Regions from separate parts of the Syntrophomonas sp. UBA5494 genome, predicted to be linked through region 4. Evidence: riboswitches for the same ligand, from Rfam matches in the RefSeq annotation. Region 4 holds a riboswitch; each other region holds the start of a gene.
The links. A riboswitch is a leader RNA that binds a small molecule or an ion and turns the genes downstream of it on or off. The one in region 4 is predicted to bind molybdenum cofactor.

Region 1 (2,203 bases), on a different contig from region 4:
GGAAAAGAAACCGTCTTTAAACTCATAATCATCTCTGACAAGGAAAGCTGCATTGGTATAATTGACCACATAATCATGGTGATAGAGCTCGTTGTCCAGAATATACTTGATCATGCCGCCCAGGAAGGCGATATCGGTGCCAGAACGCATAGGACAATAAAGATCGGCCACTGCGGCAGTTCGTGTGAAACGGGGATCTACACTGATTATTTTGGTCTGGCGTTTAGGATCAAAACGCCCCTTGTTCAGCCATTTCATACCGATGGGATGGTTTTCGGCCAAGTTGCTGCCCATGATTAAAGCACAGTTGGTATTTTTCATGTCAATCATGGAGTTGGTCATCACTCCTCGTCCGAAGGAAGGAGCCAGGCCGCCCACAGATGGTGAATGGCAGAGCCGGGCCTGAGTTTCCAGGTAAACTACACCCAGCGAGCGCATCATCTTGGATAGTAGATAGCATTCCTCATTGTCCAGGGCTGATCCTCCAATTGAGGCTATTTTTTCGGTCCGGTTAACGATTACTTCACTTCCATCAGACAATGTCTCTTTGTGAATGAAACTCTCATCGCGGGTCTGCTTGATCCGCTGGGCGATTTCATCCAAAATCCAATCCCACTCTTTTTCTTCCCATTTCTCTGATCCAGGAGCCCTGTATAAAGGCTTTGCTACCCTCCTGGGATTGATGATCTGCTTTCCGGTTTCAGGTTCATATATTTCTCTCAGATTAAACATGGCTGAACCTTTGGGACAGGCGCATCCTTCATTAACCGGATTATCAGGGTCTCCAACCACGCTCAATAACTTAACAAATTTATCATCCTTTTTTTCCGCATAAACTACCAGACCGCATCCAGAACCGCAATAAGGACAAACAGTTGGTACCGGACTAACATTTTTTGTGCGCAGTTCTTTGATTACCGCTGCAGAAACAATGAGATTAAAACCCAAAGCCGACCCTAAACTTGCAGCTGCAACCGTAGCTCCGCCTCTTTTTATAAACTGACGGCGGGTTATTTTGCCGTTCATTCTCTTCCCCCCATTCAAATCATTGCGATGCAAAGGAATGATGATTACTGCCATTGTGAGATTCTAGATTACATTTGGACTAGCTTGTCACTAAAATTATTAAGCCTGCGAATCTTGCTATGCGGTCCTGACCAAACTTTTTAAGGTGTCCGCCCTAAAACGAAAACCTCCTAACTTTAATCAGGAGGCTGGTCACAGGATGTACACTGACCATAAAGCCGCAGTTTGGTGCGGCTTCCTCCTTGCCTGAAAAGCCAAGAATGAAGTAGCAGTTTGCCTCAGGACTCATAACCTTCATAATCAGATCTTGGAGACTGAGAAAACTGTTCCGGTAGATGACTCTTTTCCAAGCAAGGGAGATAAAACCGTTTCCAGATTTACCGCGGCTAAATCCCCAATGGCTGTCGCTTTAGGGGAATCAGCTCTGGAGTCAGCGTAAGACATATTAAATTTTGACTATTATGCGAGTATACAGGGTTAAAGCAGTACTGTTTCAACAGTGAACATAGGAGAGCAAATTCCTGAAAGGCTATATGGATTCATCACCTTCAACCGGGCCAGTAGCTGGTATTAGAATGGAAAGCAGTCATACCGGCATAGCGGATAGGTTGAGAAAGGCTCCCATTGGTTTAATTCTCCATTTTTGGCACTGTAGTTTGAAACAAAACGAACCACCGGTTCATATGAAGCATGTCACATTAAACGCTTTGTGGTTGACATAAACCCTGCACTTGAAAGCACTTTCTCACCTCCTTTAATACCGTTATCTTAGCGGCTGGAATAATGAAAACATTTCAGCTTAATAAAAGCATTTTGTTTATAAGCGGAAAAATGAATTCATTGCACCAACTATTATAGTTCTGCATATAAATTTATATTCCTTCTAATAATATTATATATAACCAAACATTATATATGCTAACAACAACAAACCCTCCCGAGATGGAGGGGAGGGGCGTTTCGCCCTTGACGGCAGGCAAGCGTAATCCCCACTGAATCATACATGAGGAGGATACGCAACGTTGCAAGGGCTGGTAATGCCTCAACATAAATTTTAATCATCTAAATGCATATGCGGAAAAAATGGCACGAATCAGCCAATGATAAAAGGCGGTTAGAGCTGGTTCGCTATATTTAAGTAAACTGATAGTGAGCGAAAATAAATCCCCGCTTAATA
Region 2 (2,203 bases), on a different contig from region 4:
CTGATAACCTCTAATAAAACCTTTTGTATGTCAGGATGTACGGTGTTGAGTAAAGATACTGAGCATCCGGTACAGCCGGCCCCTTGCAGCCAGATTACCGGGGGCGCACCTGCTTCAGCCGCCTCGGTAAGTAGTGGTGCCAGCAATGGCGTCATTGATATCGCTGCCGCACTTCCGGCACAAAGACGTATAAAATCACGTCTGCTTAGTTTGGTAGGCATTTACCTATTCCCCCCGAAACAAATTTTGTGAATAAGCTGCCATATAATCCCAATCACTATTTTTCTCTCTAATCTAGCTTGGCTTTAAAAGTGCTGCTTTCCCACCTCCTCTAACAACCATTGGTTCCATTGATCTATTCCTTCACCAGTGCGACCTGAAACTCGAAAAACTTTAACCATAGGATTTACCAGTTGCAGGTCCCTGCTGAAAGCATCCATGTCAAAATCTGTATATGGCAAAAGGTCTATTTTATTGAGTACCACTGCCCTGGCCTGGTTGAAAACCAGGGGATATTTTAATACTTTGTCATGACCCTCGGTGGTACTCAAAACCACGACCTTAAAATGTTCGCCCAGGTCAAACTCGGCCGGGCATACCAGATTGCCTACATTTTCTATAAATAACAGTTGGATGGGATGATGGGCCAGGCGGCGCCAGGCCTTTTCCACCATGCTTGCATCCAGATGGCAGGTACCCTCGGTATTGATCTGCACCACTTCCACGCCCTTGTTTTCAATGCGCATGGCATCCTGATCAGTGTACAGATCGCCTTCGATTACGCCCAGCCTGATGCGCCCTTTGATACCTTCAATGGTTTTTTCCAACAGGGTGGTCTTTCCCGAACCGGGCGAACTCATCAAATTGACCACCAACATTCCGGCCTCTTTGAAGATGCGGCGGTTCTTTGCGGCCAGCATATCATTAGCTCCCAAAATATTGGTTTCCATACGAATTTGAGCCATTTCTCATTAATCCCCTTCGTAGAATTCGATAAATAATTCCCGTCCGGTAAGCATCTGAGTGTCACTGCTCCCGCAGTAAGGGCAGAAAAGCCGGGACGGCATCTCAGCAACGTATTGTTGCTGACATTGCTGGCACTGACAACAGATCTCCCTTTCTTCGATCAGCAATTCCGCATCTTTAAACAGCTCTTCTTGAGCCAGGGTTTCAAAAGCGAAGCTGAGGCTATGCGGCAGGGCCATGGAAAGCTTGCCGACAACCAGTTTGATACGGCTTATTTGTGTGATCTGGTTTTTGTCTGCGCTGTTGCGGATCAAATCCATCATCCCCGCTATTAAAGACAATTCGTGCATATGTGCTCCTTCAGGCCGATTACGATTACACGAAAAAAACAACTAAAAACCCGGACTCGTAGAGAGGCCGGGTAATTAAACACAAAAAGCTAAGCAGGCGCATTATAGCGCTAACGTCTGCCGTACCAAGACATCTCCTACTCACAATACGGGAAGGCATAATCGTTTCCAATTATACCCCGGCCAATTAACCATAGCTTTGCGAAAGCCTTAGGTCTGTTGGCTTGGAGAATTATTTAATTGTAATTCATAAAATGATGTTAACTATCTATTCTAATTCATCTATTCTAATTTATATATTCTACCTGCTAAATATTTTTCCTGCAATAGAGCGTTGCAATTTAATAACAAAGGTTTCGGTTGCATTCAGGCAAGTAAATCAGTTGTAAACCTTGGCTGCGGGTGTAAAGATGGACATGGGAAACACCTCGCCCAGTCAAAATAAAACCATGAAGCGTTTCGGTTTCATCCCGTTACAACTTCATGGTTTTTTAATGACTTTAATCTGATAAGACTATTTCCAGTATCTCCCCTTAACGAGGAAAATTAAATTTAAACACCTTTGACCAGGGTAAAAGTGCTTATTATGCCATCATGTTCAGCGGAAAAAAGATAGTGCCCTCGTGCTGATAAAAAGAATTTGGCCTGACCTAGATGGTCTGTCTTTTGCCGCCTCGGGTATTCCCGACCACCGGCGCCGGCATAGGTGGCCTTTATTTCAACACCCGCCAGAGGCTGGCCATTTGTTGATAACTGCACCTCATAATATTCGCCGATGCGGGCATGGCTGTATCCGCTGGGTACGATCTCCACAGGCAGACCTACGGCCTCAATGTGATGATGATGGTGATGACCAATTTCAACCAGGATTTTGGCATACAATTGCT
Region 3 (2,203 bases), on a different contig from region 4:
TCCCACTGGAAAGTACCCTGAGGAACTCGATAGACATGCTTTGCCTTGATGGCCTTCAAATCTGCCAGGTTGGAATCTTCCATCAGGGCTTTATAAGCGCTGGCCTGGTTCAGGCCGCCTATCACGATATAATCAGGATCTAGCTTGAGCAGCTGCTCAGGGGTGATCTCTTTGTTCATACCCTGAAATAGTTCAGCAGTTGCAAGCTTCCCACCGCCCATGTTGATCCACTCTTCCTGCATGGTTCCCGATCCGCCGGTAGAATAAGCTGTCTTGCCGGCCTGCCCGTCAAGATAATAAACCGTTGGTTTATCTTCAGCTCTGACATCGGCCAGGCGATCCTGGACAAGTTTGATATTGCCATCCAGGTAGCTTACATAAGCCTGAGCCCGGGTGACCGCATTTCCGCCGAGTGCTTCACCGGTCTTCAGAACCGATTCCTTAAGAGCCTGGTAATTATTGAACATCATGTACATAGTTGTCAGACCCGCATTGCGGAAAGCCTCAGCGTCATTAGCGTTGGCGGTGATTACCAGGTCCGGCTTCAAGGCCAGCAGTTCTTCGGCGTTTACCGTGGAACCGCTGCCAAAGCCCGGTTTCTCTTTGATAGCAGGATTTACGTACTGCATCCAGGTAAAGCTCTCAGTCTTGAGAATATTGAAATAGGCAGGCTGTTTGGCTGTTGCGCCAAGAGTTATCATGATCTGGTTGCTGGAAGGCCAGCAGTTGGCTACGGTATTGACCTCGGCGGGCAGTTTCACTTCAACCCCGGCCATATCCACTATTGAGCGCTGGGGAGCGGTTGAGGCGGGTTGAGGCGCCTTGCCGCAGCCTGCGGCCATCGTCATCACAGCGATGACTAACATCATAGAAACGAACCATTTTCTCCTCATTTATGTACCCCCAATCGAAATTATATTTCATCAAAAAGATAGGCATGCGCCATAAGAACACATGCCTATCTTATTGATAAACGGTTATAATGGCCTTCTTCTCAAACACGGAAAGCTTGCCGATTTCCCAACAAACTCATCGGTTTTGGCCCATGGGCTCAGCCTTTAGGAACCAAAACTCGAAGTCCCAGATATTCTATTCGATTGGTACCCGCATTGCATAATTTGTCAGAAGTATAAGCTAATCACTCTGGATAACTAAATAACTAACAAAATTCTACCATATTCTCGCCAAGTTAACATGAGAAACCTAAATGTAGGAATTTCATGTATTTCCCGGGCTGCTGAAATGCGTAATGCGAATAATTCCGGCCTGGGCCGACTAAACATTCAGGGGTTTAGGCTCCCACCACATTATATAAGTTTTGGTTTCGATGCGGAAAGTGCAGCTGCCGTCAGGATTATCAAGCAGCCATTTATCGACATTGCTGCGGAAAATGTGCTCGTTCTCGGGCGGAAATTCGCATAATACCCTGAGATCATCGTAGGCTTCGAGCCGCGACCCATAACTGCCAGTAAAACCATCTGTGACTACCTTTAGTGATGGATCGATACCCAGGTCGTAGAGGATATTGAAGGTGAGGTTATAACCCAGCATGCGGTTCATGGGGGGCAGTGGCTTCACCTCTTCAGATGCTCCGATAAACAAGCTGTCCCGAGCATGTTTGAGGCTGGGGCTTTGAGCGAAACTCAGTACGAATACATATTTCCTGGCTGCCCCATTTAGCTTGACGAGATCGTGTAAACCCGCTGATCGGGAGGCGATAACCACATCATGCTGTTCCAGATTGTCCCCGATAATAGCATCATCCCAGTTAAGCAAGCGGGTATACAAATTGTCCACTCCGGCCAGCCGGGCGTTGCCTTCGCATACTTCCAGCATCTGTGGAGCGACATCCAGCGCTGTAACCCGGGCGACTTTCTGGGCTACCGGGATTGCCAACCTTCCCGGACCGCATCCTATATCGAGAACCGTGTCTTCGGGTTCCAGAATAAAAGTCTCCACCTGGCTTTTGGTATATTCCTTCTCCAACTGAACCATCTTGTTGTACATGACTGCGGTCTGGCCCCACATTTTTGCGGGGTCGCTGTTCATTCGTTCATATGCCGGACCGAAGCTTAGCTTCTGCAGTGCTTCCCAGTTAACAAGTCCCTTCATAATAAATCCCGCTCCCTTATTTTTAAAAACTAACTTCTACAAAAAATTACATAATTCCTTTTGAACAAAAGGAAGCAACGGAGACGACACT
Region 4 (2,203 bases):
TATAGAAAGCGAGACGGGTATATCTATTGATATGAGTATATACACATATTATGCTATTTGACAACATATCTTTTTGATGCCTGGCGCCCATTTGTTACAAGATGAAGTAGAGGGAGTCCATCATTATGGCTTCAGTTTACTCTGGACTGAATATTATTGGGGAACGGGTTCTGCTGTTTGATCTGCACCCATTAGCCTGGATACTTATGAACAAGTATGATTAAATTATGCTAACCAACCCTTTTCAAAAAGCACCGGGAGCACTTGGCAAACGAAAAGACGTCAGAGCAATGGGGAGGCGGCAAACATGGATAAAAAGGAGTTGACTGAGTACAGGGAGGTTGTTGCTTTTGATCAAGGCCAGGTTAAACCGAGCCTGGAACCCCTGGTTACGGAGAGATACCTTAAGATAAAGCTCAATGGTGAGGAAGTGGTCAGATTGGCTTCTTCACCTCATGCCGGACGGGAACTGGCTGCCGGGTATCTTATCAGTGAAGGGATCATAGAACCATCCGGCCAATTATTGAGTTTAACCGAGTCGAAGGACGATGGGGTAGATATTGTCATCGAGGGGCAGCCCGGAAATTATACTGAATCGATTAAAACCATCAATACCTGCATAGGTCGGGGCTATGGGGTATTAAAGCCCTTGATGAAGCAGCCCCCGGGTCAGGGCCTTTTTACACCCGGGCAATTACTGGCGATAATCAGCGAACTGGATGAGAAATCATATACTTTCAAAAAGACCGGCGGAGTTCACAGTGCCGGATTGGGCGGGCCAGAGGGTTTGATCAAACGCTTCGAGGATATCGGCCGGCATAACGCAGTGGACAAGGTGTTCGGCTATGCTTTTCTAAACAAGATTCCACTCCATGATAAGTGTCTGGTTTTAAGCGGGCGGGTGGCTTTTGAAATCCTTCAGAAGGCTGCCTACAACCGGATACCCTTTATCCTGTCACGATCGGCTCCAACCCTCTTAACGGTTGATCGGGCCAGGGAGCTGGGTATCACCGTGGTCGGCTTTGCTCGCGGCGAACGCTTCAATGTTTACAGTCATCCGGAACGGGTCTGTTTTGGCTAGCTTCTCACCAAGGGATGACAGGAACTTCAGGGGGGAGGAGCCCCATCCTTTTTGCTTGGGAAATAATTATCCCTAGCAGGAGTTTTAAGAAAAATGTCTAATATACAGGTAATAGAGAAAACGCCCCAGTTTTAATTTTAAATTTAATACTTAATACTCCGAGTTGCTGAGCCTAAAGCAAATGCTATGGCTCCTCAACCGTTGGGTAGGCCGGGAAACAGGCCTGCCTCCCGTGCTTGGAAAGGAGTTAGTCTTCAATATTAATATTGAAGGCTGGTGTTTGTCGGATCATGGTCAGAATTAAGTGTCTTTTTCTGATCTTTAAGCGGGCAAATGCAAAAACCTCCTGTTTCTAAAGCAGGAGGTTTTTTGTGTTTATATCTGTCCAAAAAACGAAAGGGGTGAAGGTTTTGGAAATGGTAACTATTGTGATGAACGGAAAGGAGGTTCAGGTTCCGGCAGGAAGCACTATTTTGCAGGCTGCGGATATGGTTGGGATTGATATACCACGGTTTTGTTATGATCCCGATTTGAGTCCGCTGGGGGCATGCCGCATGTGCGTAGTCGAAGTGAAAGGCAATCGTCTATTGCCCGCGGCGTGTGTTACTCCGGTTTACCCGGGGATGGAAGTAGACACCGAATCAGAATCAGTGGTTGAAGCCCGTAAAACCATACTGGAATTGTTGGTGGCCAACCATCCCTTGGATTGTATGACCTGCGAAAAAATGGGGGATTGCAAGCTGGCTGAATACTGTTATCGCTATGGCGTTAAAGAGAGCAGTTTTGCCGGGGAAAGGCACCACTACGCTGTTGATGCCAGCAATCCTTTTATTGTCAGGGACCTGAACAAATGTATCCTGTGCGGCGCTTGCGTTCGCGCCTGTGAGGAGATGACTGGTCAGGACAACCTGTCTTTCCTGTATCGGGGCTTTGACCGCAAAGCCACTACTGCTGCGGATGTGGATTATATCGAATCAGACTGTGTTTTCTGCGGGCAGTGCGTGGCCGTGTGCCCGACCGGGGCTTTAACCGAGAAGAGTATGGCCGGTCAGGGACGGCGCTGGGAATATGAACGGATCAGAACCACCTGCCCGTTCTGCGGTACCGGATGCAACTTTGACC

Region 1: linked by a shared signal. The riboswitch ahead of fdnG (formate dehydrogenase-N subunit alpha) and the one ahead of B3W37_RS02600 (molybdopterin-dependent oxidoreductase) in region 4 are both predicted to bind molybdenum cofactor.
Region 2: linked by a shared signal. The riboswitch ahead of hypA (hydrogenase maturation nickel metallochaperone HypA) and the one ahead of B3W37_RS02600 (molybdopterin-dependent oxidoreductase) in region 4 are both predicted to bind molybdenum cofactor.
Region 3: linked by a shared signal. The riboswitch ahead of B3W37_RS12445 (ABC transporter substrate-binding protein) and the one ahead of B3W37_RS02600 (molybdopterin-dependent oxidoreductase) in region 4 are both predicted to bind molybdenum cofactor.

Annotation. Positions count from the first base shown of each region.
Region 1 covers NZ_DIPG01000015.1:30,113-32,315, reverse strand. Annotated here, with positions in the region: partial or broken gene fdnG (formate dehydrogenase-N subunit alpha) at 1-1,026, opposite strand, end outside; molybdenum cofactor riboswitch at 1,350-1,468, opposite strand.
Region 2 covers NZ_DIPG01000147.1:10,236-12,438, reverse strand. Annotated here, with positions in the region: gene B3W37_RS16480 (hydrogenase small subunit) at 1-221, opposite strand, end outside; gene hypB (hydrogenase nickel incorporation protein HypB) at 306-965, opposite strand; gene hypA (hydrogenase maturation nickel metallochaperone HypA) at 972-1,316, opposite strand; molybdenum cofactor riboswitch at 1,435-1,558, opposite strand; gene B3W37_RS16465 (CooT family nickel-binding protein) at 1,869-2,203, opposite strand, start outside.
Region 3 covers NZ_DIPG01000111.1:35,347-37,549, reverse strand. Annotated here, with positions in the region: gene B3W37_RS12445 (ABC transporter substrate-binding protein) at 1-893, opposite strand, end outside; molybdenum cofactor riboswitch at 972-1,090, opposite strand; gene B3W37_RS12440 (class I SAM-dependent methyltransferase) at 1,276-2,112, opposite strand.
Region 4 covers NZ_DIPG01000023.1:5,711-7,913, reverse strand. Annotated here, with positions in the region: gene fdhD (formate dehydrogenase accessory sulfurtransferase FdhD) at 308-1,081, shown strand; molybdenum cofactor riboswitch at 1,226-1,344, shown strand; partial or broken gene B3W37_RS02600 (molybdopterin-dependent oxidoreductase) at 1,492-2,203, shown strand, end outside.